Regions from separate parts of the Bradyrhizobium sp. NBAIM08 genome, predicted to be linked through region 1. Evidence: riboswitches for the same ligand, from Rfam matches in the RefSeq annotation. Region 1 holds a riboswitch; each other region holds the start of a gene.
What was found. A riboswitch is a leader RNA that binds a small molecule or an ion and turns the genes downstream of it on or off. The one in region 1 is predicted to bind cobalamin.

Region 1 (7,696 bases):
AGGCCAGGATTTTTCATGACCCGGTCGGCGCGACTGGCGGCCGCTCTTTCGTTGTGCGCTTCCCCGTACTCACGTGTTGAGAGTTACCCAGCACGGCATGAGGGCATGCGTTTGCGCCGGGAAAATTTAAGGACAACCATGTGGAGCCGTGGCTACTTCGTATACGCACCGGCGAGGGGTAAGCCGCCCGCGTGTTCGGACGATCGCGAGTGCCGTCCTGATGCCATTCGGTGCGAGGCGTCAATCCACAAGGCCCATCGCGGCATCCGAGCAGGTAGCTCTGGTGTGGTATGGCCGACTCAAGCTACACATCATTCTGAGCCACCTCACTACCCAATGGAAATGAAATGGTTTCAGCCCCCCGGGAATTGCCCGTCTCTTCTTACGCGCTTGAAGTGGATGGCCGACTCAGAGCTGAATTCGCAACCAAAGACGGCGCCAGGGCAGGTGGAGCAGAACTAAAGAAGCGCTTTCCCATGCTTCAAATCCGGATCTACGATGCGCAGACGAATGCGTGCGAGGAAATCTAGCGGGCGACTCAGTCCGGTCTTCGATGCCTCGCGCACGGCTCCGGCTCCTCGTTGGGGGCACTCGAAGGACCGGTGGTCAAGCCGGGGCCGCTAACACTGCCCCATTACCCTATTAACCGGTTTCGTCGCAGCAGTCGATCCCGCGTGCCACCTCGGCCTCGGAATGGTCACGCTCTTGCGGGTGCCAGTCAGTCGCGCGATGCGCGGTTCGCACGCCGGATCGGGCTTGGGCCCGAGGCATCTGCAGGCCCAGTCCCGTGAAGAATGGCATGGAGAGCTGGTTCTCTCGCAAATGGTGTCCTTCCACTGCGTGGGGTGCGCCGAGGTCAAGCCGCCTCTCGCAAGGCGGCACGCGCCGCTGAGCTCGACTCCTCGCAGAAAGAATCGGAGGTAATCGTGCTGCCCCATTTTCTCGATGGCCGGCTGAAGGCCGCGGGAAAGCTCGCGACTGTTCAAGGTGTAAACACCGGAGAGTTTAGAGCTGATAGTCTTGCCGTTGCTCTGAGGCGTTCGGCCCTGCAGGAGCTACGGCGCGATCTTGCTCTGCGCGATCATTTACCGAGGCCTTTAGCTCCCTTCTAATCCTCCCGTTCCTTTGGCTCCATGCGAGCGAACCAGGAGCCAGGAGGAAAAGCCGCGATACGCTTGGCAAAGGAGGATTGCGGCTCCCAATCTTGTCCTTCGCTCTTCTCGAAAGTGATGACCCCGTTGTATGTAAAATAGCGGGGCCCTGGGATATTACAGTTCACCACAAGCAAAACGCGCCACAGATCACCTTTCTCGGTCGGCTTGTCATTCTGCTTCGGCAAGTAGTCCACTCCAACAGGATCAACGATAGTGCAGCTGCCCTGCCGCAGAAGATCACCGAGCCGACCTTGCATGGTCGTCACAAAGTTGAAGTTGGCCGGGTCATGCAGAAAGCCAAGATTTGCGTCCCTTTCGCCATCCTTGACTTCACTGGCGATCAACGAGAGCGCGAAGGCGCGCCAGCCCAATTCCATTGGCTTCGCATAGGTCGACGCAAGTTCAATCGTCCCGTCGAGCGCGACCTTCCAGGTGATAACGTACTCTTCGTCTGATTTATCATCCCGGTGCCTGGTCCAAGAAACAAAAACATATTCATTTTGGTCAAGTTCAGCGACGCCCCACATCCGAGGGACGAACTGTGCCACCTTCGAGACGTTGGAGATAACTTGTTCTATTGTCTCACCGTCTTGCGCTCGCCACGTTGACTTGACTCTTTCGACAAGGGGGCTGTCGTTAGCGCGAACAGTGTTGCTCGTCGCAGCCAGCCCGGCCAGGCAGATCAGGGATCGACCGAGCCAAAGCCATAGCGCGCGTCTTCCTGACGTTTTCTTCATAACCGTCGGCCTATCCGGTCTCATCCACACGTCATTCCAGAGCAGGCAACCTTCAACCTGTTATGCGCGAGCGCAAGAAGTTAGCGGCGACGCGACGGGGCGACCACTGGTTTTCCCGTGCGAGCAGGCGCTCCCCTCTATGTCACGCGCCGCTAACTTCACTGCCACCGACAGCCTCAATTTGCTGTGCTGGACATGCCCAGCAGGAGGACTGGGCAGGCAGAGGACGTGCATTCTTCGTGCCAGATAATAGACGGCAATTCGCACCGGTTTTGTGTCCTCTTTGTCGACTTTCCGACTGGCGCATGTCTCGATGTTTCCGTTCAACCTCTCCAGCACGGCTTATGCATCCCCGTCACGCACCGGATGTTCGACGGCACAGCGGAACGCCTCGGTGCCAAGTTCCTGATGAGAAGTGGCAGCACGTTTGCCGTCATTGAACCGTGTGGTTCGGTTATCGTTGCCGGAATGTGGGCTTTTGATCGCTGCCATGCCTTCGGGCACTTTCGGCCAAGGGGCCATGGCGCGTTTGGCGCTCCTTTCGCGACGTCCGGCGCTCCGGAAGTCGAGAACAGCCTCAGTCAGGCGCGCTTTGTACTCGATGGCGAACGACGGCAAGCCGATCTTCGCCGAGCATTTGGGGTGTGGCTGGCACCGCAAATCAAACGTGCTGCCCGGGTAAGTTGTAAGTTGCTGGCTTAGCCAGGTGTCTTGGCCTATTCAACACTGATCCTGTTGGTCGAGAAGGTGGCTGGATGGCGCGCGTGCTCGAAAAACCGCTGGGAAGCTGGGACTGGCGACAAATGCGTTCTGCTCGAGGCAGCGGCCCCGACCGCGCAAGCCGCATTTGTCCTTTCCACCGATCTGGCGTGCAACCCGCGGGCAACTGCGATGCTCATTGCGGTATCGCTGATTGGAGAGCACTGCTACATCATCTCAATGCTAGAGATGCACGGTCATTCGCGTAGCAGATGTCGCAGCATCAGCTTGAGACATGATCTGAGAGGTTGACGGAAGACTGCTCTTGCCGATAATCCAAGTCGTCGAGGTTCTCCGGTTTCCATTTGATCCGGAGCTAAGAGGGAAGCCGGTGAAAATGCCGGCGCTGCCCCCGCAACTGTGAGCGGCGAGCCGCTGTCCAACGACGTCACTGAAGCCTGCGCGGCTTCGGGAAGGCCGGACAGCAGCGATGACCTGCGAGCCAGGAGACCTGCCCCGACACTATATTCGTCCACGGGCGGGGTGTCCCGGTGGTGCGCCAAGCAGCCGTCGCACCGCGACTTCCCCTGCCTGCGTCCGCCATGGCCTTTGCCCCCAACATGGGTTAACGCTATGTCTCTTCTCTCCCTCCCTGTTGCCACGCTCGGAACGCCACGCATCGGTCCAAGGCGCGAGCTCAAAGTCGCTCTAGAAAGCTACTGGGCCGGAAAAAGCAGCGAACAGCAGCTGCTCGAGGACGCAGCTGGCCTGCGTGCCGCGAATTGGGCCCGTCAGAAATCTATCGGCGTCACGGTCATTCCATCGAACGATTTCTCGCTGTATGACCAGGTGCTCGACACAAGTGTCATGGTTGGCGCCATCCCGGAGATCTACGCCTCGAAAGCCGAATCCGTTTCGCTCAAGACATACTTCGCCATGGCCCGCGGTTCACAATGCGACGACCAGGAAGCGAGTTGCGGTCACGGACCGCGCGGATTTGGCGCACCCGCGCAGGAGATGACCAAGTGGTTCGACACCAACTATCACTATATGGTCCCCGAGTTTCACAGGGGACAGACTTTCAGGCTATGCTCTCGCAAGCCGATCGAGGAGTATGAGGAAGCCAAGGCCCTTGGCTTTCAGACCCGCCCCGTCCTGATCGGGCCGGTCACATTCCTAAAGCTCGGCAAGAGTCCCGATCCCACGTTCCAGCCACTCTCACTGCTGGATGAACTGATACCGCCCTATATCGAGGTTATGCAGGAATTGGCCAAACGTGGGGCAAATTGGGTTCAGTTCGACGAGCCCAGCCTAGTTCTTGATCTGGATGAGGGGACGCGAAAATCTTTGCGACATGCCTATGACCGGCTCGCCAAGGAGGGGCCGGCGATCAAGCTCATGGTTGCCAGCTATTTCGGCGACCTCGGCGACAATCTGGACACCGCCTTGAGCCTGCCAGTTGCCGGGCTGCACCTCGATCTGGTTCGAGCGCCACAGTTGTTGCACCAGATCATCGCTGGCGGCCGAAGTGATCTCGTCATGTCGCTCGGTGTCGTCGACGGTCGGAATGTATGGCGGTCGAATTTGTCGTCGCTGCGCCAGCGGCTCGAACCCGCGATTGCGAAGCTCGGCAAGGATCGTGTACAGATCGCCCCATCCTGCTCGCTGCTTCATGTGCCGGTCGATGTTGAACTCGAGACCGGCCTCGCTTCCGACGTCAAGAGCTGGCTTGCTTTCTCGGTCCAGAAGATGCGGGAGCTTGCGATCCTAGCGCGTGCACTCGCAGGCGACCAGAATGTTGCGTTAGCTCTTGCCGAGTCGGAAGGTGCCGCGACTGTCCGCCGGACTTCGCCGAAAATCCGTGATGCCAATGTCGCTGTCCGGATGAGAGCGATCGACCAGACCATGTGTCGGCGCGCGAGCCCATTTGCCCGTCGGGCCGAGATCCAAAGCAATCGATTCGGACTACCGGCTTTTCCTACCACGACGATCGGATCATTTCCGCAGACCACAGAGATCCGGAATGCCCGTGCGGCGCATGCGCGAGGTGCGATAAGCGACGAGCAATACGACAAGTTCCTCAAGGAGGAGACTGCGCGCGCCGTACGTTGGCAGGAGGACATCGGTCTTGACGTCCTCGTGCACGGCGAGTTTGAGCGCAATGACATGGTGCAGTACTTCGGCGAGCAACTCGCCGGCTTCGTATTTACCAAGAGCGGATGGGTGCAGTCCTACGGCTCGCGCTGCGTCAGGCCACCGATCCTGTTTGGCGATGTAGCACGGCCGAAGCCTATCACCGTGGACTGGTGGCGCTACGCGCAATCACTAACAAGGAAGCCGATGAAAGCGATGTTGACCGGACCGGTGACGATCTTGAACTGGTCCTTTGTTCGGGATGATATTCCCAGAAGCGAGGTCTGCCGCCAGATTGCGCTCGCGATCCGAGACGAAGTCCGCGATCTCGAGAATGCTGGTGCGACCATGATCCAGATCGACGAAGCTGCAGTCCGCGAAGGATTGCCGTTGCGTCGATCGGAGTGGGCGGCTTATCTCGACTGGGCCGTCGATTGCTTCCGCATCTGTTCATCGGGCGTCGCCGATCAAACGCAAATTCATACGCATATGTGCTACTCGGAGTTCAACGACATCATTGGTGCGATCGCTGCAATGGACGCGGATGTCATCTCGATCGAGACATCGCGCTCGAAAATGGAACTACTCGACGCGTTCAGGAACTACGAATATCCAAATCAGATCGGGCCGGGCGTGTACGACATCCACTCTCCACGCGTTCCCGAGACGAGCGAAATGAAGGAGCTGATGGTGTTGGCTCGGACGCGGCTGCAGGATTCGCAGCTCTGGATCAATCCAGACTGCGGCCTGAAGACGCGCAAATGGGAGGAGGTTCGGCCAGCGCTAGCGAACATGGTCACTGCCGCCCGCGAACTGCGCGCTGCATTCGATCCGCGAGGCCGTTGATCCGGGCTTCGGTCTCTTTTCGACAAAGCTGATCCGCTTGTGGTCATTTGCGCGGGAGCCTTAGGAACATAAAAAATGCCCCGCCCCGCTTAGCGGGCCGGGCGAAAGTCTGGGAGGAGCGAAGCTGACGCATTCGCGCGGACTTCCATCGGCGAAGCCGCCAGTTCGATCACGGCGAGGACATTCGCCGAAAATCTGAGCCGAGTTGAAGCACAAGATCAGCGTAGCTCAATTATGCCGTGGTATGCGACCGTATAGCCTGAGAGTTAGAATCTACACCAAGGTTTGTCGCTCATGAGCACGTCGGCACGATTACGACAGCAGCGAGGGGGCATGCCGGGCGGTCGCCGCAGGACAGCAAACTCGGTGCGCTTTCCTGCCTGGAGCCTTATGTTCGATCAGGGCGACGTAAGCCCGGCTCCATGGATCTCGCAAGCTTATCCAATGCATAAGCGGTTGCTAAATTTGAACCTTGCTTAAGGCAGTCCTTGGTCGACCGGTTCCACCCGATAGTCGGGTTTCGGCTTGGGCGCTGAGGAGCACCCTATCGGCACCGCGGCATCATCAAGCTCGTGACACCCTCCGCATGGTCCGCTCATAGATCTCAAACAGAGGTTTCTGGACCTGATTACGGAGTGTCGCCGATGCCTATGGCCGCTCCAAGGCCAATGGGAGGGCATGCTGCACGCCGCATACACGTATGTAGGATCGCGTGAAGCGGTCACGCGTCAGGAACGAGCATCATTTACGATGCGGATCCCCATAGGTTGTTGAAATCCAATTGCGCCAGAACTGGTCGTGGCGATCCACGTCCAGCGCCTTGCTGTTGGTGCTGAACGTACCCGGGACTGGCAGTGCCTCGCATTCGCGTGCAGTGAGTAGGACCGGCTGCGGCCGGATGTCTCAGAGCGTATGGGGCGGGGCTCAAGGAGTGGGTGCTTCGCCGCACCCGCGCGGCGGCAATCGTCCGTCCTCATCGGTCGGCGGACACGAGAGGCGTCCGTTTCGCGCGATATCACTGCGCAACTGACAGACCTGCGAGGTTTACATTGTGGTGCCGGAACCAGAGCTCAGCTAGGCTCCGCCATGCTGTTTGCGCCGGTGGTCGAGGAAGCGATCACGTTGCGCAGAAGCCATTTTGGGGGGGGGCGGCAGCCTACGTGCCCGCGAGCACCCCCATTTTCTTTCGACAGAATGAGCATGAGGTCCACTTCCTGCTGTCAAACGGCCGCGTCAATACGGCCCGTCCGTCTCGGCGCTGTGTCACGGATTGCCGGCCTTGGCGGACGACAACGCGACCGAGCTCCGTTCGGCCTCAGCTTCTTGCTCCAATTGCAGAATATGCGCTCTTAGCGCATCGGAAGTCGCTGCCGCTGTCTCGCTGAACAGCGGATCTCCATCATTGGTGAGGGCGGAAGCGATTTCGGTCCAATCCTTAGCCGAGAGAGCCTTCAGAGCGGCGGGAAAGAAATCTCGTTCTTCCCACATCATGTGGTGCCGCTCGCGTACTATAAAGTCGCGTATGATATTGCCGACGTCTTGCCGAAAGAGGTCACGATCCGCGAGGATAGCGTCAATAGCTCGCGCGAAGTGGTGCAAACGGTCGACGACTTCCTGGTGTTCAAGCGCGAGATCGCCGACGATTGCAGCTGCCTCCGGATCGCGAGACTTGAGCTTGAAAAAAATCAAGTCTTCCTGTGGATGATGGTACACCTCGGGGTAAACCTCGAAATAGCTGATAATCGCGCGAATGACCTCATAATCGGGCCGGATCCCCTTCTCAAAAATCTCCAATTCGCGTTGAAGAGCGACCAGAAGAAGATCAATGTTGCGATGCTCTCGAAGCAGAAGATCGATGATCATTGCGGTGTTCCTGGAGGCACAATCTAGGCTGGAAGCGATTTCTGCCATTTGCAAGACTGCCCAAGCCGAATTCGGTGTCCTTCGCGGGGCTGCGATTTGTCCGCGCCATTCGACGCAAAAAGTAGCGCGCTTCAATTTGAGCTGGCGTAAATCAACTTAGCTGAAGTGTTGCACAAAGCTCCTGGGCAGTCCGTCGTTACGCAGCACGACCGCACAGCGCACGAAACCACCTGATAGAGGTATTGGGCTGCCTGGTCTTCGCGG
Region 2 (7,696 bases), on a different contig from region 1:
AGACCATGCGCGAGCAGGGCGCCGGCTCGTTCGCGGCGCGGACACTGGCCACCACCGCTCTCGTCTTCGTCTTCTTCGAGATCCTGCCGCACTTTCCGGTTGGGGTATCAGAGGTGCACTTCATCCTCGGCTCGACCTTGTTCCTGCTCTTTGGTGCTGCGCCCGCCGCCTTCGGCCTTGCATTTGGCCTGCTGCTTCAGGGCATGCTGCTGGAGCCAGTCGATCTGCCGCAATACGGCATGAACGTCACCACGCTTCTGGTGCCGCTGTTCGCGATCCAGGCGATCGCCAAGCGGATCATTGCCCGCAACACCGCCTATGTCGATTTGAAGTACGGTCAGGCGCTGGCGCTTTCGACGACCTACCAGGCCGGCGTGATCGCATGGGTGGCGTTCTGGGCGCTCTATGGCTCCGGCTTTGCGATGAGCAATCTCGCCAGCGTCGGGACGTTCGCTGCCGCTTATGCGCTGGTGATCGTGATCGAACCGCTCGCCGATCTCGCGGTGCTGGCGCTGGCGAAGTCGCTGCGCGGCGTCACCGCGCCCGGCCTCGTCACCCCGCGCCTGCACAACGCGGCGTAAGAGATCAGCGATGGGCGGCCGGTGTGGCCGCCCATCGCGCTCGCGATGCTAACGCTCTCTCTGATCGGCATCGGTTGCGGCGATCCCGCGCAGCTCACGCGCGCCGCCGTTGACGCCATCAACGCCGCCGATCTCATCCTGATCCCGCGCAAGGGGACTACGAAATCCGATCTCGCCGATCTCAGGCGAACGATCTGCGCCGCTGTGCTCACCAACAAAACGACGCGCATCGCCGAATTCGATCTTCCCGTGCGCGATGCGACCGAGGCGGACTACCGCAAGGGCGTCGACGATTGGCACGATGCGGTGGCCGCGATTTGGTCGCAGACGATCGCTGGGCATCTCGAAGATGAGGGCAAGGTCGCGCTGCTGATCTGGGGCGATCCTTCGCTCTATGATTCTTCGCTGCGCATTGCGCGGCGGCTCGATCCATTGCCGACAATCGAGGTCGTGCCTGGGATCACCTCGATCCAGGCGCTGTGCGCGGCGCATGCGCTGCCGCTCAACGACATCGGCGAGCCGTTTCTGGTCACGACGGGGCGGCGCTTGCGCGAAGGCGGCTGGCCGCAGGGCGTCGATACCGTCGTCGTGATGCTCGATGGCGGCACGGCGTTCCAATCGCTGGATCCAGAAGGCCTGCAGATCTGGTGGGGTGCCTATCTCGGCATGCCCGATCAGATCATCATGTCCGGCGCGCTGGCTGAACTGGGCGCGCGCATTGCCGCCGTGCGGCAGGACGCACGCGAACGGCACGGCTGGATCATGGACAGCTACATCATCAAACGCAGGCGTTGAGCAGCATGCTTCCCGAATGGGTTACCCAGAACTGCCCCGAGGTCTCCGCTGTTCATCGCGAGGCGGCCATTGCGCGGCAGGCGCAACTGACGAAGCCGACCGGCGCGCTCGGCCGGCTCGAGCAGCTCGCAATCGAGCTTGCGGGCCTGCAGGCCACCGAGCAGCCGCGCGCCGCGCGGGTGCCGATCATCATCTTCGCCGGCGACCACGGCATCGTCGCGCAGGGCGTGTCGGCCTATCCGCAAGCCGTCACCATCGCGATGATGGCGAATTTTGCTGCCGGTGGCGCCGCGATCTCGGTGCTGGCGCGCGAGCTGGGTTCGAGCCTCGAGGTGGTCGACGCCGGCACGCTGGCCGAGGCGCAGATCGCGGGAATCGTCACCGACAAGCCGCGCAGCGGCACCCGCGATTTCAGTGTCGAGGCCGCGCTCACGCCGGCGGAATTGGCCTTCGCCTTCGAGGCCGGGCAGCGCGCGGTGGTGCGCGCCGAGGCCGGCCGGCCTGATCTCTTGATCTTCGGCGAGATGGGGATCGGCAACACCACGACCTCAGCAGCGATTGCTGCGAGCCTGCTCGGTGTGAGTGCCGACGAGATCGCGGGCAGCGGCACCGGCGTCGATGCGTCGGGCCGCGCGCACAAGGTGCGGGTGATCGATGCGGCGATCGCGCATCACGGCGTTGCGGGGGCGTCACCCGAAAAAATCCTGTGCGCGGTCGGCGGCCTCGAGATCGCGGCGATCTCGGGCGCGATCATCACGGCCGCGCAACGCCGCATCCCCGTGTTGATCGACGGCTTTATCGTCTCGGTGGCGGCGCTGACGGCGGTGCGCCTCAACCCGTCCTGCCAGCCGTTCCTGTTGCCCTCGCATCAATCGGCGGAGCAGGGACATCGGCTGGTGTTGCGCGCGCTGAACGTGCAGCCGCTGATCAGCCTCGATCTCAGGCTCGGCGAGGGATCGGGCGCCGCCATCGCGCTGCCGCTGGTGCGCTCGGCGTGCGCACTTCACAACGGCATGGCGACGTTCGCGCAGGCCAACGTGCCGGATCGGCCGTCTTGATGCGGCTCAAGCCACGCGCTGGTTGACCGACACGACGCGCCAACCGCCCGCCAGCCGGTCGATCCGGGTCAGCGACAGCGGATCGACGACGAAGCGCAGCGCGGCTTCCGGTGTGAGATCGAGCGCGATGCAGAGCGCAGCGCGTATGGTGCCGGAATGGACGACCAGTGCTGCGGAGCCTGCGCCAATCTGCGACAGGCCGAGGCGGACGCGGGCGACCTGATCCGCAAAGCTTTCGCCGTTCGGCGGCCGTCCGTGCGCCGGATCGCGCCAGACCTGCGCGTAGGCCTCGCCACCGGTCGCGGCGAGCTCGTCATGCCGATGGCCGGTCCAGTCGCCGAAATCCTGCTCGCGAAACTCGCTGATCAGCTCCGGTTCGAGCCCCAGCGCGCGCGCCGTCTCGACCGTGCGCCGCGACGGGCTGGCATAGCCGGCGACATCCGCGGGCAACAGCTGCCTTAGGGCCGCCAATGCAGCGTGATCGCCGAGGTCGGCCCGCGCATCGGCCGCATGGATCGTCCCGGGCACGCCCGCGACGGCCGCATGCCTGATCAACCAGAGGAAGGTCTCGCCTTCCATGCTCATCTCCAAGGAAGTTGGTTGCTGTGGCCCCAACGCCGCAACTGGCACATTGACTCTGTCTTGGTGGTAATCCTAGATGCTCGCGACGGTTTTCCCGAGAGGGAATGAAAAGGGAATGCGGTGCGGGGAAAATTGTCCCCAATGCCGCGGCTGCCCCCGCAACTGTAAGCGGTGAATCCTTCGTCACGAGCCACTGGGTCCTCGGTCCCGGGAAGGCGACGAAGCGGTCACGACCCGCGAGCCAGGAGACCTGCCGTCAGCCGTGGTCACACGCGAAGATGTCGGTCGGGGAGTACAGACATTCGGCTTCATCGGACGGCTAAGGCCGAAGGTGAAACCTCGTTCGCTGTGACGTGCCACTGACGTCATACCGAGGTTTTCACCTGTGTCTTCCATCCGTATCGCACGACCGCGCCGCGTCCTGCTGGTTTCCGCCGCGTTCACGTCCTTCGCCGCTCTTGGTCCGCCTGCCGCTCTGGCGCAGCAGGCCCGAGAGCCGCTGCCGCCCATCGAGGTGTCGCCCGCCCAGGCCCGCAAGCCGGCCAAACCGGCAGCAGGAACGGCGCAGGGCGCGCGCCGCGCGGCAGCGCGCAGGCCGGCGGCTGTATCCGCAGCGCCAAGACCCGTCACGCCGGATTCAACGCCGCAAACGCCGCTCAACTCCAACGCCGTTGCCGAAAGCGCCTCGCGGCTCGGCCTGACGGTGCGGCAGACGCCCGCGACCGTCGAGGTTGTCTCCGCCGAAACCATGCGCGAGCAGGGCTATCGCACCGTGTCCGAGGTGGCGCAGGGCGCCGCCGGCGTCACCTCGGGCGACAACCCGGCCGAACCTTCGGCCTTCTCGATGCGCGGCTTCACCAACAGCCAGATCAACACGCTCTACAACGGCATCAAGATCGGTCCGCAGAACATGACCTCGCGGATCGTGGATACCGCCAATCTGGAGGCGGTGGAATTTCTCAAGGGCCCGGCCTCGCTGATTTCGGGCGAGGGCGCCGCGGGCGGTGCCATCAACTTCGTCACCAAGCAGCCCCACACCGGAGCTGTCCGTAACGAGGCCGATTTCTCCTGGGACTCGCTGAATTCGTTCCGTGCCCATTACGGCTCCGGCGGCAGCACCAATGTGCAAGGCCTGGACTATCGCTTCGACATCAGCCGTTCCGCCCTCAACGGCTTTGCCGATGACACCAATGTCAAGACGTTCGGCACGTCGGGCCAGCTCAACTACCGTGTTTCCGACAGCCTCAGGATCTGGGGTGCGGTCGAATATCGCGAAGACCGCTCGAAGGCCTATTGGGGCGCGCCGCTGGTGCCGGTGGCCTTCAGCGGCTCGCACGCGACGACGGGGATCGTCTCCGGCAATTACGTCTCGAATTACAACGGAACCAATCTCGGTGCCGTCACCATCGACGACCGCACCTTCAACACCAATTACAACGTTCTCGATAACCGCAACGTGGCGCAGGAAGTGTGGCTGCGTGGCGGCTTCGAGCTGAAGCTCGCGCCTGACCTCACGCTGAAAAGTCAGGCCTATGGCTATGGCGCGGAACGGACCTGGTTCAACAACGAGATCGAGGCGTTCAATTCCACCACGAACCTGGTCGATCGCGAGCGTTTCTATGTCGCCCACAGCCAGCGGCTGGTCGGCAACATCACCGACCTGATCTGGGATACAAATATTGCGGGCTTCGACAATCGGCTCGTGACGACGCTGTCGTCGAGCTATCTCGATTTCGTCAGGCCCGGTGCGGCAAACTTTCCCGGCGATTCCGTTTCGCTGGTCGACCCCAACCGCGGTTTCTACGGCCTGCTCACGACGCAGCAGCAGACCGCGCGCATCGACAACGAGGCGCTGTCATTCGAGGACAGGCTCAAGCTGACGCGCAGCTTCGCGCTGATCGGCGGTCTTCGTGTCGAGCACATCGGGCTCGACCGCAATTCGACCGACAAGAACGGGATCGTGAAGGCGGGCTTTCCATTCACGAAAGACTGGGCGCCGGTCACGGGGCGCATCGGCTACACCTGGGAGGCCGTTCCCGGCCTGACCTTCTTCAGCCAATACGCCACCGGCGCCGACGTCGCAGCCAACAACATCTTCCTGCTCTCGCCCACCCAGCCGCTCGATCTGACCACCGCGCGCACCTATGAGACCGGTGTCAAGCACGTGTTATGGGACAACCGGGCGGAATGGTCGTTCTCGGCCTACGACATCCTGCGCAAGAACGTCTATGCGGCCGCCGGCGGCATGCAGCTGAATATCGCTGGGCGGCAGGAGTCGAAGGGCGTCGAGCTTGCCGCCTCAATACGCCCGATCGAGCCGCTGCGGCTGTGGGGCAACATCGCCTATGTCGATGCGCGCTATGCCGACTACAATTTTGCCGGCGGCTCGTTCTCGGGCAACACGCCGCCAAACGTGCCGCGTATCGTCGCAAACGCCGGCGCGTCGTATCGCTTCTTCACACCGTGGCCGGTGGAGCTCGGCATCACCGGTCGTCATGTCGGCGACCGCTACAACACCGACGCCAACGTCGTGACGATGAAGGCTTACACCGTGGCCGACGTCTACGCCTTCGTCGACATCCCCAAGACGGCGTTCAATGCGGTCGACCAGGCCCGCCTGACCTTCCGTATCCGCAACATCACCGACAAGCGCTATGCGATCTGGGGCGATCCGTTCTATCCGGACCAGATCCTCCTGGGCGCGCCGCGCACCTACGAGATCTCGGCCGCGTTCAAATGGTGAGGCCCTGAGCGCATGATGGGCGCGATCGTCCTCACGCATCGCTGGCTCGGCATCGCGTTCTGCCTGCTGTTCGCGATGTGGTTCGCGACGGGAATCGTGATGCACTTCGTCCCGTTTCCGTCGCTGACGGAAGCGGAGCGATTTGCCGGACTTGTGCCGGTCGATCGCGACGGGACGAGGATCTCGGTCGCGGACGCCGTTGCGGCGAGCGGGATTGCCGATGCCACGCGTGTTCGGCTGATCCAGCGGAGCGATGGACCGGTCTACGTCGTCTCGGGCTCCGCAGGTTCGCGAGCGGTTCGCGCCTCCGATGGAGGAGACGCGTCGGTGACATCAGCCGATGTCGCGCTCACCATCGTGCAAGCTTATTCACGTCAGCGCGGGCTTGAGGCGGTGCGCGCTGCGATCGTCGCGCGGTCGGATTACGATCAATGGAGCGTGCCGAACGGTTTTGATCGCCATCGCCCCTTGTTTCGCGCCGCTCTCGGCGATGCCCCTGGAACGGAGGTCTACGTTTCGTCGCTGACCGGCGAAGTCGTCCTGGATACGACGCGCAGCGAGCGCGCGTGGAACTGGGCCGGCAGCGTGCTGCACTGGATCTATCCGACAATTCTGCGCAGCAGCTGGGCGCTGTGGGATGGCGTGGTCTGGACGCTGTCGCTGCTGGCCCTGATCGCGGCATTGCTTGGTGCGGTGCTCGGTATCGTGCGTGTGAAAATGCGGGGACGCCAGCTCTCGTCGCCCTATCGGGGCTGGCACGCCCTGCATCACATCATCGGTCTCGTCGCGACCGTGTTCGTGCTGAGCTGGATCTTCAGCGGCTGGCTGTCGATGGATCACGGCCGCCTGTTCTCGCGCGGGCAACTGACTCCGACAGAGGCCGGCGTGGTCGATGCCGCCCCGGATTGGCGAGACGCGTCGTCGCTCGATCCGCAGCCAATATCGCCGTTGGCCCGCGAGGTCGAATGGTTCGCCTTCAACGGCCATGTCTATCGGCGCGACCGGGTTGGTCTCGGCCGTCAGGCGTTGATCAGGGCAGGGGACGCGCCGCGCGATGGACCGGCGTCATACCTGGATAGGCAGGAGATCGGCGACCTGACGGCGCGCCTTGGCACCGGCTGTGCCGCACCGTTCCTGCTCGCCGGCAACGACGACTATCCGGCGCAATCCGCACTTCCGGGGGCCCTCGTCTACCGGACGACGTGCGGCGATCTCTGGTTCGATGTCGATGCCGCCGATGGCAAGGTGCTGCAAAGGCTGGACCCGTCGCGCCGCGCCTATCGCTGGCTTTACAGTGCGCTGCACACGCTTGATTTCCCGATTCTGCTGGCTCATGCGCGGCTGCGTGACGCTCTCATTGTCGGGCTCTGTACGCTCGGGCTGATGTTCTCCATCACAGGCATCGTCATCGGCTGGCGGCGCTTGCGAGCACGGCTGGCGAGCGCATAGCCAGTCGCGAAATCTCCGTACCCGGCGCGACCCGTTCGGCGCGCCGGGTTATCCACCAGCGGCCGGTGATGTCCTCGCTTACCGACCGTACAATAAAGAGAGGCTGAGCCGACCTGCGTGCATAGCTCTTGGTCAGTGCTGTCTCCCGCACCGCCGACCGATCGCCTGCAAATTAGACAAACGGCCTTGTGCGATCCGATTGCAGTGCAACGGGCGCTTCTATTTGCCTCGAAGAATCCAAGGGTGCGCTGCACATTTTGACTTCGCGGCCTTCTGCTCTCTGCGCGAGCAGCGCTGCACGGAAACGTGCAGCCGATGCTGCGCCGCGCTAGGCCGGTGGCTTGCTAGCGCTTTGGTTTGCGACAACTCTGACCCTATCCCGCGGCCATCGCTCTGTCGCACGCTCGCACGTGATGGCATGACAGGGAATGATGATGAACGTCACGCGTAGCTGATTGTGCAGATGAGCGATCCCGGCAATCATTGGG
Region 3 (7,696 bases), on a different contig from region 1:
CGCCAGGCGTCGGCAAGACGCACCTGTCGATTGCTCTCGGGCGAGAGGCGATCCTGGCCGGGTACACGGTGCAGTTCACCACGGCAAAGACGCTGGTCGCGGGCCTCGCCAAGGCGCACGGCGAGCGGCATCTGGACGAAAAAGTGCTCGCGCTGTCGAAGCCAAAGCTACTAATCGTCGACGAACTCGACTACCTGCCCCTGAACCCGACGCTGCGCATCTGTTCTTCCGGCTGGTCAGTCGCCGTTACGAAACCGGCGCCATGCTGATCACGTCGAACCGCAGCGTTGCCGAATGGGGCACCGTGTTTGCCGATCCCGTGGTAGCCACCGCGATCCTCGACCGGCTCCTGCACCACAGCCACGTGCTGACGATCCGCGGCGACAGCTACCGACTCCGCGCCAAGAGCTCATCAAACCGCCGACCGCCGGTGACGGCCGTCCGGTCGGCTCCGCCTCCCTCCGTCCCGTCACCGGCGGAAGCGACCATCAAACGTCCGATGGTGGGGCAGTTCTTCATGACGAAAAGGGGGCAGTTCCGGATGGCGTTCGACAGACTATGCTCAAGGTTGAACCCGGGCCAACTCAGCATCAAGGGCGGATAGATCCCTACCCATTCTGGGGAGGTCTTCGCTACATTGCCTTCTGATATGCTGCCCCGACTACAGTTTTCCAAGACAGAACGAAACAACATGACTCACCACGTGGATCTCGGACCTGGTGTGGCAAGCATACCAGCGCCAAGAAATCTTCCAAACCGTTCCGATCAGGGAGTGAGTTGGAACAAGACCTATGAAGCCATCAACGCTTGTGGCCAAAAACCTCTTTTACGAGAATTACTCGCGCAACTACGCCAGCCTGCTGTCTTTCCCACTATGGCAAGGATCGCGGCGGATACAACTGACCTGGGCGTCAAGTTCGACGACGGCACGACAGCAACGTTTTCGCTCGATAGAGCTAACGCCGTTGTGCGAGCGATCGACACGCCTGACGATCAATCAAGGCACGAAAGCTCTCGCGCGATCCCAAGTTGCGTTGTTTAGTAGGTCGACGGCGGCAGCGTCGTGGTATCCAGTCGCGTTGCCTTGATCCGACAATCGCGAATCGCGGCGATGATGCGCCGAGAGTTGTTGGACACAAGAACATCAAGGAGCGCGGACAGCATGCGATAATTGGAAAGCCGCTGTACTACGCATATGAGTCTCGCAGACGAAAGCTCTCTCTGCCGGTGACCGCGGACACGACGTTGGCAATGGAGGTTTCGCACTTAGCATGTGTTTTGACCAAGAAACTTACGAGAACCGCTCAATACGAGACGAGGTGATGATTCCCTGCCTAGTCTGGACCTCGACGCGCGACACTTGGCTAGCTGTTTGCTCGTGCCGGAGCCCGGTTCAGGCAGCCATCGCCCGATGTTCGCCATGCCCTGACTTCTTCGCACTTGCAATCTCAAAGGCGTCCTCATGTCATTCCCTTCGCGGACGGTTGCAGGCTGCCGAACCGTGTCGACCTTGAGAACGTCGGAGCTTCCTTTGGGAAGGGCGGGGCGGGTTCCAGATAGGGCGTGGAAGCGCAGAAGCTCGCCAGGAATATGTAGATCCAAGCATTGCCGACCAAGGAGCCTTCGTCCGAAGTGGCCGTCAACGTCAGCCGTCTGAGACAGGCGGAGATCTCGGAAGGGAAACCAAATGCACCCGGCGGGTCCCCGTCGGTGCATCCATTCCGCTCACCGTCAGACGCGTCGATGCCATGCTCCTCCTTGGAAGGCCAATGCCAAAACAGAGCCCCGAAAACGGCATCATGACAGAGGAATCAGATATCAGATCTGCGAACGCAAACATTCGTGCAAGCACTGTCTGGACCATTGTGCTCGGCTTTGCCGCGGATCCGTTGATGCGTTGGAGTTGGCCTGACCCAGGGCAATACCTTAGGAGCATGCCTCAGTTCATTGACGCCTGTGGGGGCCGAGCATTTGCACATGGCACAGCCTACGTCGCGGGAGAGATTCGTGGCGCGGCCCTGTGGCTGCCTCCCAACGTGCAGCAAGATGAGGAGGCATTGGATGCAATCATGGCGCTATCCCTGCGCCCGGAGATTACCGAGGATATGGCACACTTGCGGCGGAGAATGGCCGAACATCGTCCCCACGAGCCACATTGGTATCTGCCACTCATTGCCGTCGATCCGAACTGGGTCGGAAAAGGGCTTGGCACGTTGCTGATGAACTACGCCCTTCAACGATGCGATGAGGACGGCATTGTTGCCTACCTCGAAAGCTCGAACCCTGAAAACATTCCCTTTTACCAACGTCACGGCTTCAAGGTCGTTGGTGAGATACAACACGGTTCTTCGCCGCCGCTCACGCCAATGTTGCGAACGGCTTCATTCCCACCCAGCAAGGCCGCGCCGCCGGATCGGCTCGTCACCCAGACTCAAGCATAGCTCATCCCGTTAGGATTGATTGCCAATAACCTGACATGACCGCGTTCGGTCAGGACGGCTTATGTTCGCGGCCAGACAACTGAGCACGTGAGGCGGCTCGCCCGGCCTGCGAAAAGCATACGAATCGCCTCTTCGGCAAAGTTGGCACGTCTGATGTGAGAGCTGGCGGGGTCAAATCCACTAAGCGTGGGACATTGCCACGGGCGGCTGCATCGATTGCGGTCGGGCTCCAGACAATTTTTGATCTAAGGGCCACAGAAAGCGATGAATGGCGAGACGCGTATGGCTACCGAAACCCGATCCGGCCCAACTCAATTCGCGGACCGCGAACCGATCGATGCCAACATTCAGGATGTCCAGGGTTGCTGTTCCCCTGTTGGAGAATTTGCGACGCCACTTCCAAAGGCTTGAGCACATCTTGGCCGATCGCAGGCGCTCGGTCGTCGAGCGCACCTTTGCGTGGCTCGGCAGATGTCGGCATCTCTGCAAAGACTTCGAAGGTTCCGCCGCTACCGAGCTCGCCTGGCCGCTCGTCGCCCATCTGAGGCTCCTAACTCGCCGATTGGCCAGGCCTTGAGACATCTATGCTTTTTGAGTGAGGCTCTCAGGACAGGCGCTCGGCGAATTTCGAACCTCGACCTCGGGGCTGCTCCAACTGGTTAACTTGACTGTGCCGTCTTGACGAGTCTGGGCAACGGCTTCTATATGTGGTGTCGTCGTGGTTTTCAATTCGCCTATATGGTGGCACGGAGTTAAGGGGAACCCATTGTGCCGGCAGCGGCTATTCCGAGGCATTAGCGCGACAGCGCTGGGAAGACCCGCGAGCCAGGAAACCTACCGCGACAGAACCCATGTCCTCGGGCGGGGTGCCCGGTGGGTCGCTTGCAGCCGGGGACATTGGCCGGGTCTCCTCGCAAGTCGTCCGCACGGTCCCAGCCCCCAAATATCACGGGGTTGCCGATGTCGGCGTCTTACGATTTCGATCAGTATGGTCATCTCATTGAGCTGCCGAGTGTGCGGCAGCCCTCAGCGCAGGCAAAGGTCTTGTGCAGCCCCCCAGCATTGCCGGCTCCCCTGCCGAGGCCCCCCGCGCGATCGCCAACTCCGTCTGACCTTTCGCTCGATCGGTCGCGCGACGACCTGCTGACCTCGTTTGGTAGGCTGACGCTGACCGACCGCTATCTGCTCGCCGGCGAAGGCCTCCAGGACATGTTCGCCCGAGTGTCTTGCGCCTTCGCGGACAATGTTGCGCATGCCCAACGTCTATATGATGCGATGTCTCGGCTGTGGTTCATGCCGGCCACACCGGTGCTCTCCAACGGCGGCACGACGCGCGGCCTTCCGATCTCGTGCTTCCTTAACTCAGTGTCGGACTCGCTCGAAGGCATCGTCGGCACCTGGAACGAGAACGTCTGGCTTGCTTCCAATGGCGGCGGCATCGGCACCTACTGGGGTAATGTTCGCTCAATCGGCGAGAAGGCGAGGGGCGGCGTCACCTCGGGCATCATCCCGTTCATCCACGTCACGGACGGCCTCACGCTGGCGATCAGCCAGGGCTCGTTGCGGCGCGGCTCGGCGGCGGTCTATCTCGATATCCACCATCCCGAGATCGAGGAGTTCCTCGAGATCCGCAAGGCGTCTGGTGACTTCAACCGCAAGAGCCTCAACCTACATCACGGCATCAACGTCACCGACGAGTTCATGTGTGCCGTGGGCGCCGGCACCGCATTCGCTCTGCGCAGCCCGAAGACTAACGAGGTCGTCCGCGAGATCGATGCCCGCCAGCTGTGGCAACGCATCCTTGAGAACCGGCTGCAGACCGGCGAGCCTTATCTCTTGTTCATCGACACCGTGAACCGTGCGCTCCCCAAGCACCAGCGCGAGCTCGGCCTCAAGGTCTCGACCTCCAACCTGTGCAGCGAGATTACCCTGTCGACCGGCATCGATCATCGCGGCGAGGAGCGCACCGCGGTGTGCTGCCTGTCGTCGCTCAACCTCGAGACCTGGGACCAGTGGAATGAGGAGCCCGGCTTCATCGAGGACGTCATGCGCTTCCTAGACAACGTGCTCACGCACTTCATCACGGTGGCGCCGGACGGAATGAAGCGTGCCCGCTACGCCGCCCTGCGCGAGCGCTCCGTTGGCCTCGGCGTCATGGGCTTCCACTCGTTTCTCCAGGCCAAGGGCATTCCAATGCAGGGTACCCTGGCCAAGTCATTCAATCTGAACATGTTCCGAAAACTTCGTCGCGAAGCCGATGCGGCATCCGTGGCGCTCGCTCGCGAGCGTGGCCCGTGCCCGGATGCCCTGGAACGCGGCGTGATGGCGCGCTTCAGCCACAAGATCGCAATCGCGCCGACCGCCTCGATCAGCATCATCTGCGGCGGCACCAGCGCCTGCACTGAGCCGATCCCGGCCAACATCTACACCCACAAGACGCTATCCGGCGCCATCTCGGTGCGCAATCCGCACCTCGCTAAGGTGCTGGCCGCGAAAGGCGCCGACACCTCGGCGACCTGGGAGTCGATCATCGCGCACGACGGATCGGTCGCCCATCTCGACGTCCTGTCGGAGCACGAGAAAGCGATCTTTCGCACCGCCTTCGAGATCGACCAGCGCTGGATCGTCGAGCTTGCCGCCGACCGCGCCGCGTTGATTTGCCAGAGCCAGTCGATCAACCTCTATCTGCCGGCCGACGTCGATAAGTGGGACCTCCACATGCTGCACTGGACGGCGTGGAAGCGTGGGGTGAAGAGCCTCTACTACTGTCGATCAAAGTCGATCTCGCGCGCGGCGTTCGCCGGCAAGATTGCCGGGGATGCAACGCCGACGCAGCAGCCGGCGCGGCAGCGCACCGACTATGAGGAGTGCCTCGCATGTCAGTGATCGATCTATCGCGCGCCGATCCGCGCACGTTGATCGGCAAGGGACGCGTCGGCCTCCTTGACTCGACCGGCAGCTACGACGTCGATCGCTATGCCTGGGCTTACGAGTTCTGGAAGCGCCAGCAGCAGACCCACTGGATGGGCGAGGAGGTGCCGCTCGGCGCCGACCTCAACGACTGGGCTTCGGACCGCGTCACCGACAGCGAGCGCGCGCTGCTCACCCAGATCTTCCGTTTCTTCACTCAGTCGGACATCGAGGTCGGCGACAACTATTTCAAGCGGTACATTCCGCTCTTCCAGCCACTCACCGTCCAGATGATGATGGCCGCTTTCACTAACATGGAGACGGTTCATATCGACGCCTATGCCCTGCTGCTCAAGACGCTCGGTATGCCTAAGACCGAGTTCGAGGCATTCCGCGGCTATGCGCAGATGCGCGCCAAGGCGGACTACATGCACGAGTTCGGCGTCGACAGCGTGGCGGATGTCGCCCGTACCCTGGCGATGTTCGGCGCCTTCACCGAAGGCATGGCCTTGTTCGCCAGCTTCGCCATGCTGCTGAACTTCCCACGCCACAACAAGATGAACGGCATGGGACAGATCGTAAGCTGGTCAGTGCGCGACGAGAGTCTCCACTGCGAGGGCATCATCAAGCTATTTCACGAATGGCACCGCGAAACCGGCGCGGTGACGCGCCCCGTCCGCGACGACATTGTCGACGTAGCCAAGACCATGGTGAAGCTGGAGGAGAACTTCGTCGAGCTCGCCTTCGGCCTTGGCAAGATCGAGGGCATGCTGCCTGAGCATATCCACGCCTACGTCCGCTACGTCGCCGACTGGCGACTGGCCCAACTCCGGATTGCCCCGGTCTTCGGCTTCTTCGAGGCGAAGGAGGGCGGGTTCACCCAGCTCAAGGCGCATCCGCTGCCGTGGCTCGTCGAGATTCTCAATGGCGTCGAGCACGCCAATTTCTTCGAGCAGCGCGCCACGGAGTACTCCAAGGCGGCGAGCCGCGGCAGCTGGGACGGCGAAGACGGGGTGTGGGCGACTTTCGGCCGTATCTAGCCCATTTTATTCATGCTAGCGGCATTGACAGCGGCAGGCGCCGGTAGTCGTCGCCGTCACCCGCCAGCATGACAAAGGCATAGAACCGGACCTCCTCATCGTGGCGTCTTGATTGCAGCGCGACAAAACCGGACACACAGATGGTTTGTTGGGTTAAGCCGGTACATGCGCTCCATTGCTGATGGCGGCTAGGGTTTACAGTATTTCCGCAGGTCGGTGAGGTGGGTCTCATGAAGTAAATCAGCGCAACACGGCTACGCCCTTGAGCAGACGAATGTTCTCGATGATCGCCACGGCCGCCCCCCTCGTAGGGCTAGAGGGGATTACTATCACGCAATCGGAAGTTGTAAAGAGGGCAACCCTGTCAAAGGGGGGCATCTTCATTGCAGCCCGGTCGGATCAGGCAAACCGATTTGTTCTTCATCCCCCTTCGCGCTTGATTTCGTCGCCGACCCACTGACGGTCTTCCTCGGCCGTGGCTTCGCGGAGGTGATCTACTACGAGCAGACGCTGGCAATGCGGCTCGGATGACAGCCGCGTTTCTGTCCTAGCACAAGAGTTCCGCTTCAGCGCTGCCGATCCACCTCTGGAGATTTTGCATCCGCTCTCCGAGGCGCTCCCAATTGATCCGCGCCAGCGGGGGTTCGGCAGGCTGATCGGGCGCAGAGATCGGCAGCGACGATGACGCAAGCCATCACGTCGTCGACGTTATGTCCCACCCTCGCACGAGCGCCGCTTCGACCGCTCGTCGGCCTTTCGTCCGAGGTGGCCAGTGCGGCCGACCGGAACGATTGTAATCGATGACCTGTGTCTCCCTAAGCGAGGGCCGGGTTAACTACGACGGTCGACAAAACTATTTTTTGCCTCATCATTCTCCGACGGCCGGAAAGCCGACGGTGATGCAGGTGGAGGCACGGGGCCGGGAAATCGGCGCAGCCAGCCACTAAGCGGCTGGCGTTCGACCACGGCAGCACGCTTGAGTTCGCCGCGATCTTCGCCGTGGCGCTGCGTCATAACCAGATCAGCCAGATTCCTTTGAACCACGCCTAACCAGCTCGAGCCGATGTACCGACAAGAAGCCGATAGCGCCATTGATGCGAGTCCCTGTTGCCAAGGTTTCTATGCCGCGATGCGGCTCAGATATTGGTGCGAACCCGCGCCATTTTGGCGAAGATCGATCAATAGGTCGTGGCGATCACGCCACCCCACCGGTAGTTCACACGGACCAAGCCGATATCGACGTCCTGACCGATACGGGCAGTCCCTGCAAAAGTGCCCACCGGAACACCCACGAGTCCGGGTGAA
Region 4 (7,696 bases), on a different contig from region 1:
CGCGAGGCCGGCCAGATGCAACGCCATCGCGAACTCTTCGCCTGCGGTGCGCATCGTCGCCGAGCCCCAGAGATCCACCACGAGGCCCTTCGGCCAGTCGCCGTGATCCTGCAAGTGACGGCGCAGCAGCTCTTCGGCGAGTTTTATCCCCTGCGCATGCGCCGACGGTGTCGGCACCGCACGCGGGTCGACGGCGAAGAGATTGCGCCCGGTCGGCAGCACATCCTGACGTCCGCGATACGGGGAGCCCGACGGCCCCGGCGCGACGCGTTTGCCAGCGAGCGCGGAACGCAATGCATCGCGTTCCGCTTCGCCGCAGGCACCGCGGCCGAACACGTGCAGGCCATCGCCGAACTGGCTCTCCTTGAGGTCGCAGACGAAGCGGTCGATCCGCGGGATGGCTTCGGCCGGTGCGGCCATTGCATCGAGGCCGAGATCGTCTTCGAAGCCCGCCGCGCGCGCCTCGTCGCGGATCGACGCGATCAGGCGCTGGCGACGGGCGGGATCGAGACCGTCAGCGGTCGAATATTCGTCGAGCAGCCGTTCGAGCCGACGAAGCCCCTCCGGCACCGCGGATGTCTCAAGCGGCGGCGGCAGATGGCCGATCGTGACCGCGCCGATGCGCCGCTTGGCCTGCGCGGCCTCGCCGGGATCGTTGACGATGAAGGGATAAATGACGGGCAGGTCGCCGATCAGCGCTTCCGGCCAGCACACTTGCGACAGCGCCACGGATTTTCCGGGCAGCCATTCCAGCGTGCCGTGCGCGCCCATGTGCACGGCGGCATCGCAGCCTTGCTGCCGGAGCCAGAGATAGAACGCGACATAGGCGTGGCGCGGCGTGCGGGCGAGATCGTGATAATCGGCATCGCGCGAGGCCGCATCGCCGCGCTCGGGCTGGACTGCGATGATCGACCGGCCGCATTGGATCGCAGCGAAGTAGAACGCGCCGTCGCGGCAGCTCGGATCGTTCTCCGGTGCGCCCCAGGCCTGCACGAGATCGTCCTGCAAGGATTGCGGCAGGCGCGCCAGCCCCGTGCGATATTCGGCGACGCTCCAGGTCAAGCTCTGCTTCAATAGTTTTGCGCCGAGCGCATCGACCGGCGCAACGTCGAAGCCGACCTCCGCGAGATCGGAGATCAACGCCTCGACCGACGCCAGCGCGTCGAGCCCGACGGCGTGCGCGATCTGATGCGGCCGGCCCGGATAGTTCGACAGCACGATCGCCAGCCGCTTCTCGCCGGCGGGCTTCTCCGCGAGGCGACGCCAAGCCGCGACGCGCGTGGCAACGGCGTTGACGCGCTCTTCGTCGGGCCTGTGCGCTAGATGCGCGAATTGCAGATCGGGATCGCGCTGACCGGCCGATTTGAAACTCACCACGCCTGCGAACAGGCGGCCGTCGACCTCCGGCAGCACGACATGCATCGCGAGATCGCCGGGCGACAGGCCACGCAGTGATTCCGCCCAATCCTCGCGCCGCGCCGTCGAGAGCGCGACCTGGAACACCGGACAGGACGCGGCATCGAACGGCGTCGTGCCGTCATCGCCAAGGGCCGAGAACGCCGTCGCATTGACGATCGCCGCCGCAGGATGTTGCGCCAGATGCGCGCGCAGCCAGTCGGCAACGCCCGGCGCCTTCAGCGAGGTGACGAACACACCGTAGGCGTCAAATCCCTTCTCGCGCAACGCGGCAATCAAGGCGTCGACCGGCCCGGTATCGGCGGCCGTGAGATAGGAGCGATAGAACGTCACGAGTGCGCGCGGCTTGCCCTCGCCGCCCGCCGGCGCGGCAATGACGCCGCGCGCGGGATCGTAGAATCCCATCTCGGGCACGGTCATCTCGCCGATGACCGGGCCGGCATAGAGGCCCGAGGCCAGCGCGAGCTGCGCGATCGCGGCTTGCGCGGCGACCGGGCCACCGGAGTCGCAGAGCACCTTGAGCCGCCGCAGCGTCGAGACCGGCAGGGTCGAGTACGCATCCAGCCGCGCGTCGTCGCGGCCGTCCGCCGGCAGCACGGCGAGCACGATGTTGCGCTCTTGCGCGAGTTGCTGGAGCGCCGCGAGCCCGTATGCCCAATAGGACTCCCCGCCGATCAGGCGCACCAATATGCCCCGCGCCTGCGACAGCGTCCGTTCGATATAGGTGTCGACCGACAGCGGATGACGCAGCTCCGCGAGATTGGCCAGCCGCAGCGACGGCAGGCTGCCCCGACCGCGGCGCCAGCCGGCCGCAAACGCGGCCAAATCGGAATCCGAATACGAGAGCACCACGAGATCGGCCGGGTCCTGGCCGATGTCTCTTGGCGTCGCGGTCTCCTCGAGACCGCGGCTCTCGCGGAAGACGACGTGCATCAGATGCCAGATCCTGAAAGACCAAGTCCTGCCTTGATGGCGGCCTCGTCGATATCGCCATGCTCGCCGATCACGACGAGCTTCGACTGTCTGAGACCCGCGCCCCATGGCTTGTCGAACTGATGGCGCACCCGCTCGCCGACCGCCTGCAACAACAGGCGCATCGGCTTGCCAGCGACCGCGATGTACCCCTTCGCCCGCAGCACGTTCTGCTCGCGCGCCAGTTTCTGGACCGATGCGACCAGCGCGTCGATGTCGGCGACCTCCGGAAGGTCAATCACGACCGAGGCAAAATCATCGTGCTCGTGCTCCTCCTCGCCGTCATGATGCGATGGCCGCGCGGCGAGATCATTCTCGGCGGCAGCGCCGAGGCCGAGAATGACGCGCGCATCGATCGCACCGTCGGTGACCGGCAGCATCGGCACGCGGCGCGGCATCTCGGCGGTGATCGCCGCTTTTGCGGCTTCGATTCCGGCTGCGCCCGCAAGATCGGCCTTGGTCAGCAGCACGATGTCGGCGCAGGCGATCTGGTCCTCGAACACTTCCGACAGCGGCGTTTCGTGATCGAGATTGTCGTCCGCCGCGCGCTGCGCTTCCACCGCAGCCGGATCCGGCGCGAAGCGGCCGGCGGCGACAGCCTCGGCATCGGCCAGCGCGATCACGCCGTCGACCGTGATGCGCGAGCGGATCTCCGGCCAGTCGAACGCCTTCAGCAGCGGCTTCGGCAGCGCCAGGCCCGAGGTCTCGATCAGGATGTGATCGGGCCGCACCGGCCGCGCCAGCAACCGCTCCATGGTCGGAATGAAATCGTCGGCGACGGTGCAGCAGATGCAGCCATTGGCGAGCTCGACGATGTTCTCCTCCGGGCAATTCGCATCGGCGCAGGACTTCAGGATCTCGCCGTCGACGCCCTCGCTGCCGAACTCGTTGACGAGCACCGCGAGCTTCTTGCCGCCGGCATTGCTGAGCAGATGCTGGATCAGCGTCGTCTTGCCGGAGCCCAGGAAACCCGTGACCACCGTAACCGGGACTTTTGCGAGCGAGTTCATTCAGCGGCCTCCGGCACGACGGTAACAGGGGGAATACGGGCAAGCGACTGCTTGCGGAAGATTTCGGGACGGCTGCGCCATGGCACGATGCCGTCGGGCGCCGCCGCGTAGGCCGCAGCACCTGCGACCACGTCCTGCGCATTCGCATCGGACAGGCGGCCATAGACATAGGACCAGCGGCCGGGCGCGCTGAGCGCGACCGAGCAGCCCTGGCTGCACGCCGACAGGCATTCGACGGGAACCACGCTGACGCCCTCGGGCACGCCGGCCTCGAGAATCGCGCCATGCAGGCGCTTGCCGGGCGTCGTCTCGCCCTCGCCAAGCGTCTGGCCGGCGCGGCAGGTGATGCAGACATGAAGTGTGACGGTCATCGCCTCTTCCAGATAACAGCGGGAGGCGATGAGGCGCACGGACCATTCTCCTGAAGGCCCGCTTCCCCGTCGCGGAACACCCCGTCCGCCGGTCCAAAACTCGTCCGCGCTGGCAGGTCTCCCGGCTTGCGGAGCAGGGTTTTGGCCCTTCGATCCCCGCCTTCCCGATCCCAAAAGGAATCAGTGGCTTCGGGCATCTCTCCGGTCACGGTCGCGGGGGCGGCTGCAGTTTGGACCCAAATCTTTGCGGATTCGGACCCTATCGCATTCCCTCTTCGCCTGTCATAGGACAGGAACCAACGCCAGGCCACCATTTGCCGGTGGCCGCCACTTGTCAAGCCGAAGGACCGGGACCGATGACGCCTGAACCGGAAACCCACACGACCGAGGAAACCGACGCCCGCCACGCCGCCAAAATGGCGAAGAAGAAGGCCGCTCGCGACAAGATCATGGCGACCAAGAGCGGCGAAAAGGGCCTGATCATCGTCCATACCGGCGCCGGCAAGGGCAAATCCTCCTCGGCTTTCGGCATGATCGTCCGCTGCGTCGCGCATGGCTTCCCTTGTGCGGTGGTGCAATTCATCAAGGGTGCCTGGGATACGGGCGAACGGCGCCTGCTCACCGACCATTTCGGCGAACTCTGTCAGTTCCATGCGATGGGCGAAGGCTTCACCTGGGAGACCCAAGACCGCACCCGCGACATCGCTGCCGCGCGCGCCGGCTGGGAGAAAGCCAAGGAGCTGATCCTCGACGAGCGGCTGCGCATGGTCGTGCTCGACGAGATCAACATCGCGCTGCGCTACGACTATCTCGACATCGCCGAAGTCGTCGAATTCCTGACGACGCAAAAGCCTGCGATGACGCATGTCGTGCTCACCGGTCGCAACGCCAAGGACGAGTTGGTCGAGATCGCCGATCTCGTCACCGAGATGACGCTCGTGAAGCATCCGTTCCGCTCCGGCATCAAGGCGCAGGCCGGCGTCGAGTTCTGAAGTCATCATGGCACGCGCGCTGATGATCCAGGGAGCCGGCTCGGACGTGGGCAAGTCGCTCATCGTCGCCGGCCTCGCGCGCGCCTTCGCGCGCCACGGTCTGCGGGTGCTGCCGTTCAAGCCGCAGAACATGTCGAACAATGCCGCGGTCACGGTCGACGGCGGCGAGATCGGCCGCGCCCAGGCGCTGCAGGCGCTCGCCGCCGGCGTCGAGCCGCACACCGACATGAACCCGGTGCTGCTCAAGCCCGAGACCGATGTCGGGGCGCAGGTCGTGGTCCACGGCAAGCGCATCGCGACCGCACGCGCGCGCGACTACGCGGCGATGAAACCGTCGCTGATGGGCGCGGTGCTGGAGAGTTTCGAACGGCTGAAGGAGCGCGCCGATCTGGTGCTGGTCGAAGGCGCCGGCAGCCCGGCCGAGGTGAATTTGCGCAAGTCCGACATCGCCAATATGGGCTTTGCCCGCAAGGCGAATGTGCCGGTCGTGCTGGTCGGCGACATCGACCGTGGCGGTGTCATCGCCCAGCTGGTCGGCATCAGGACGGTGATCGACCCCGACGATGCCGCGATGATCTCTGGCTTCGTCATCAACAAGTTCCGCGGCGATCCCACGCTGTTCGACGACGGCTACAGGCTGATCGAGCAAAAGACCGCATGGCGCGGCCTCGGCGTGCTGCCCTGGTTTCCGCGGGCCGGCGAGCTGCCGGCCGAAGACGCGCTCGGCCTGCGCGATGCGCGCAAGCCGGGCCAATGCAAGATCGCCTGCCTGGCGCTATCGCGCATCGCCAATTTCGACGATCTCGATCCGCTCAAGCTCGAGCCGGGTGTCGATCTCGTGATGGTGCGTCCGGGCGAAGCCATTCCCGGCGATGCCAGGCTCGTGATCATCCCTGGCTCAAAATCCACCCGCGGCGACCTCGCCTTCCTGCGCGCGCAGGGCTGGGACGTCGACCTGTTCGCGCATTACCGCAGGGGCGGCCATGTGCTCGGCCTCTGCGGCGGCTATCAGATGCTGGGACGCAGCGTCGCCGACCCCGAAGGCATCGAGGGGCCTGCGGGCGACACGCCGGGCCTCGGGCTTCTCGATATCGAGACGGTGATGAGCCCGCAAAAGACCCTCACGCGCGTTGCGGCCGTGCACGCGGCGACGGATCAGCCGATCCAGGCTTACGAGATCCACATCGGCCGCACCGACGGCCCGGATCGCGCCCGCCCCTTCGCAAAGCTCGACGGCGAGCCGGAAGGCGCGATCTCAAGGGATGGTCGTGTGCAGGGCAGCTATCTGCACGGCCTGTTCACGTCGGATGATTTCCGCAAGGCCTACCTCGCCAAACTCGACATTCCCGCAGGCGACGAGCCCTATCACGCCAGCGTCGAAAGCGCGCTCGAGGCGCTGGCCGATCACATCGAAAAGCATCTCGACGTCGAAGGCCTGCTCGCGCTAGCGCGCTAGGGCCTCGGCAAGGCGCGTCCATTCGGCTTCGCTGCCGGGGAGCCCGAGGCGCAGCCATGTCGGCTGTTGCGCGAACACGCGGGACCAGATGTGGCTGCGCGCGAGCCTCTCCTGCGCAGCCACCGCGTCGGCCGTTTCGTACAAGCGAAACAGCGGTGTGCCGCCGATGAGCCGCCAGCTTCGCGAATGCGCCATTGCATCGAGGCGAACACAGTCGCGCGCGAGCCGCGCCGACGTCGCCTCGGCCCAAGTCTGATCGCGCAAGGCACGACAGCCGATTTCGATCGCCGCGCCCGAAACAGGCCATGGACCCGACACGGCGGCAAGCTTGTCGATGTCGGCGGCATGACCGATGGCGAAGCCGAGCCGCAGGCCGGCCAAGCCATAAAACTTTCCGAACGACCGCAGGATCAACAGTCCCGGTCGATCCGCGTCGGGTGCAAGCGACAATTGCGGAATCGGGTCCGCAAAGCTCTCGTCTACGACGAGACGGCCGACGCGCGGCAACAGCGCGAGCAGATCCTTGCGCGAATGGCACCGCCCGTCGGGATTGTTGGGATTGACGACGATGGCGAGGTCCGCACCCGCCAGCGCATCGAGCTCGGCAACCTCCTGGACGTCCCGGCCGGCGGCCGACAGGACGCCGGCATATTCATTGTAGGTCGGCGCGAGGATACGCGCGCGCCCGGGCGCCGCGAGTTGCGGCAGCAATTGAATGGCGGCCTGAGCACCGCCCATCGCAACGATCGGTGCGCTCGTGCGGTAGCCGTGCCGCGCCGCCTGATGCAATGCCTCGATCTCGGCGCGTGATGGCAGCGCGCTCCACGCGCGCGCGCTCACCTCGCCCACGGGATACGGCAGCCGGTTGATCCCGGTCGACAGATCGATCCAATCCTCTGCGCGTCCGCCGAAACGCCGCTGGGCCTGGTCCAGATTTCCACCGTGCTCGCGCATGCCCCGTTGTTTCACGCGAAAGCCAGGATCGCAAGCAGGCCTGCGACCAGCAGCATGGCGCGGCGATAGACCGTCAGCGCCTCGACGATGTCGGCGGCGCGCGGATCGCGCGCGCCTTCGTTCAGCCAGGGCTCTTCGGTCGCGCTGCCGTGATAGATGCGGGGACCGCTGAGCCGCACACCGAGTCCGCCGGCCATGGCCGCTTCCGGCCAACCGGCATTGGGCGAGCGATGCCGGCGCGCATCGCGCGTCATGCAGGCCAATGATTCCGACCGCTGCGGTGCCAGCAGCACGAACAGGAATCCGGTCAGCCGCGCCGGGACGAAATTGGCGACGTCGTCGATGCGCGCTGCCGCCCAGCCGAAGGCTTCGTGGCGTTCGCTGCGATGGCCGATCATGGAGTCCAGCGTGTTGATCGCCTTGTAGCCGAGGATGCCGGGCAAGCCCAACAGTGCGCCCCAGAACACCGGCGCGACGATGCCGTCGGAGGCGTTTTCGGCAAGGCTCTCGATCGCCGCGCGCGCG

Region 2: linked by a shared signal. The riboswitch ahead of I6F37_RS32245 (TonB-dependent siderophore receptor) and the one ahead of metE (5-methyltetrahydropteroyltriglutamate--homocysteine S-methyltransferase) in region 1 are both predicted to bind cobalamin.
Region 3: linked by a shared signal. The riboswitch ahead of I6F37_RS37655 (ribonucleoside-diphosphate reductase subunit alpha) and the one ahead of metE (5-methyltetrahydropteroyltriglutamate--homocysteine S-methyltransferase) in region 1 are both predicted to bind cobalamin.
Region 4: linked by a shared signal. The riboswitch ahead of I6F37_RS32160 (DUF1636 domain-containing protein) and the one ahead of metE (5-methyltetrahydropteroyltriglutamate--homocysteine S-methyltransferase) in region 1 are both predicted to bind cobalamin.

What each region holds. Positions count from the first base shown of each region.
Region 1 covers NZ_JADYVR010000016.1:77,043-84,738, forward strand. Annotated here, with positions in the region: gene I6F37_RS34290 (nodulate formation efficiency C protein) at 1,109-1,891, opposite strand; gene I6F37_RS34295 (hypothetical protein) at 2,234-2,509, opposite strand; cobalamin riboswitch at 2,921-3,124, shown strand; gene metE (5-methyltetrahydropteroyltriglutamate--homocysteine S-methyltransferase) at 3,224-5,569, shown strand; gene I6F37_RS34305 (hemerythrin domain-containing protein) at 6,833-7,432, opposite strand.
Region 2 covers NZ_JADYVR010000013.1:115,213-122,908, forward strand. Annotated here, with positions in the region: gene I6F37_RS32225 (energy-coupling factor ABC transporter permease) at 1-581, shown strand, start outside; gene cobF (precorrin-6A synthase (deacetylating)) at 627-1,376, shown strand; gene cobT (nicotinate-nucleotide--dimethylbenzimidazole phosphoribosyltransferase) at 1,382-2,434, shown strand; gene I6F37_RS32240 (histidine phosphatase family protein) at 2,441-3,013, opposite strand; cobalamin riboswitch at 3,086-3,289, shown strand; gene I6F37_RS32245 (TonB-dependent siderophore receptor) at 3,402-5,759, shown strand; gene I6F37_RS32250 (PepSY domain-containing protein) at 5,772-7,208, shown strand; gene I6F37_RS32255 (hydantoinase/oxoprolinase family protein) at 7,672-7,696, shown strand, end outside.
Region 3 covers NZ_JADYVR010000026.1:31,680-39,375, reverse strand. Annotated here, with positions in the region: partial or broken gene I6F37_RS37670 (ATP-binding protein) at 1-400, shown strand, start outside; gene I6F37_RS37665 (N-acetyltransferase) at 1,800-2,441, shown strand; partial or broken gene I6F37_RS37660 (IS5/IS1182 family transposase) at 2,872-3,018, shown strand; cobalamin riboswitch at 3,144-3,298, shown strand; gene I6F37_RS37655 (ribonucleoside-diphosphate reductase subunit alpha) at 3,402-5,327, shown strand; gene I6F37_RS37650 (ribonucleotide-diphosphate reductase subunit beta) at 5,318-6,391, shown strand; gene I6F37_RS37645 (outer membrane protein) at 7,570-7,696, opposite strand, start outside.
Region 4 covers NZ_JADYVR010000013.1:97,881-105,576, reverse strand. Annotated here, with positions in the region: gene cobN (cobaltochelatase subunit CobN) at 1-2,349, opposite strand, end outside; gene cobW (cobalamin biosynthesis protein CobW) at 2,349-3,398, opposite strand; gene I6F37_RS32160 (DUF1636 domain-containing protein) at 3,395-3,769, opposite strand; cobalamin riboswitch at 3,863-4,085, opposite strand; gene cobO (cob(I)yrinic acid a,c-diamide adenosyltransferase) at 4,126-4,761, shown strand; gene I6F37_RS32150 (cobyric acid synthase) at 4,769-6,217, shown strand; gene cobD (threonine-phosphate decarboxylase CobD) at 6,206-7,171, opposite strand; gene cbiB (adenosylcobinamide-phosphate synthase CbiB) at 7,183-7,696, opposite strand, start outside.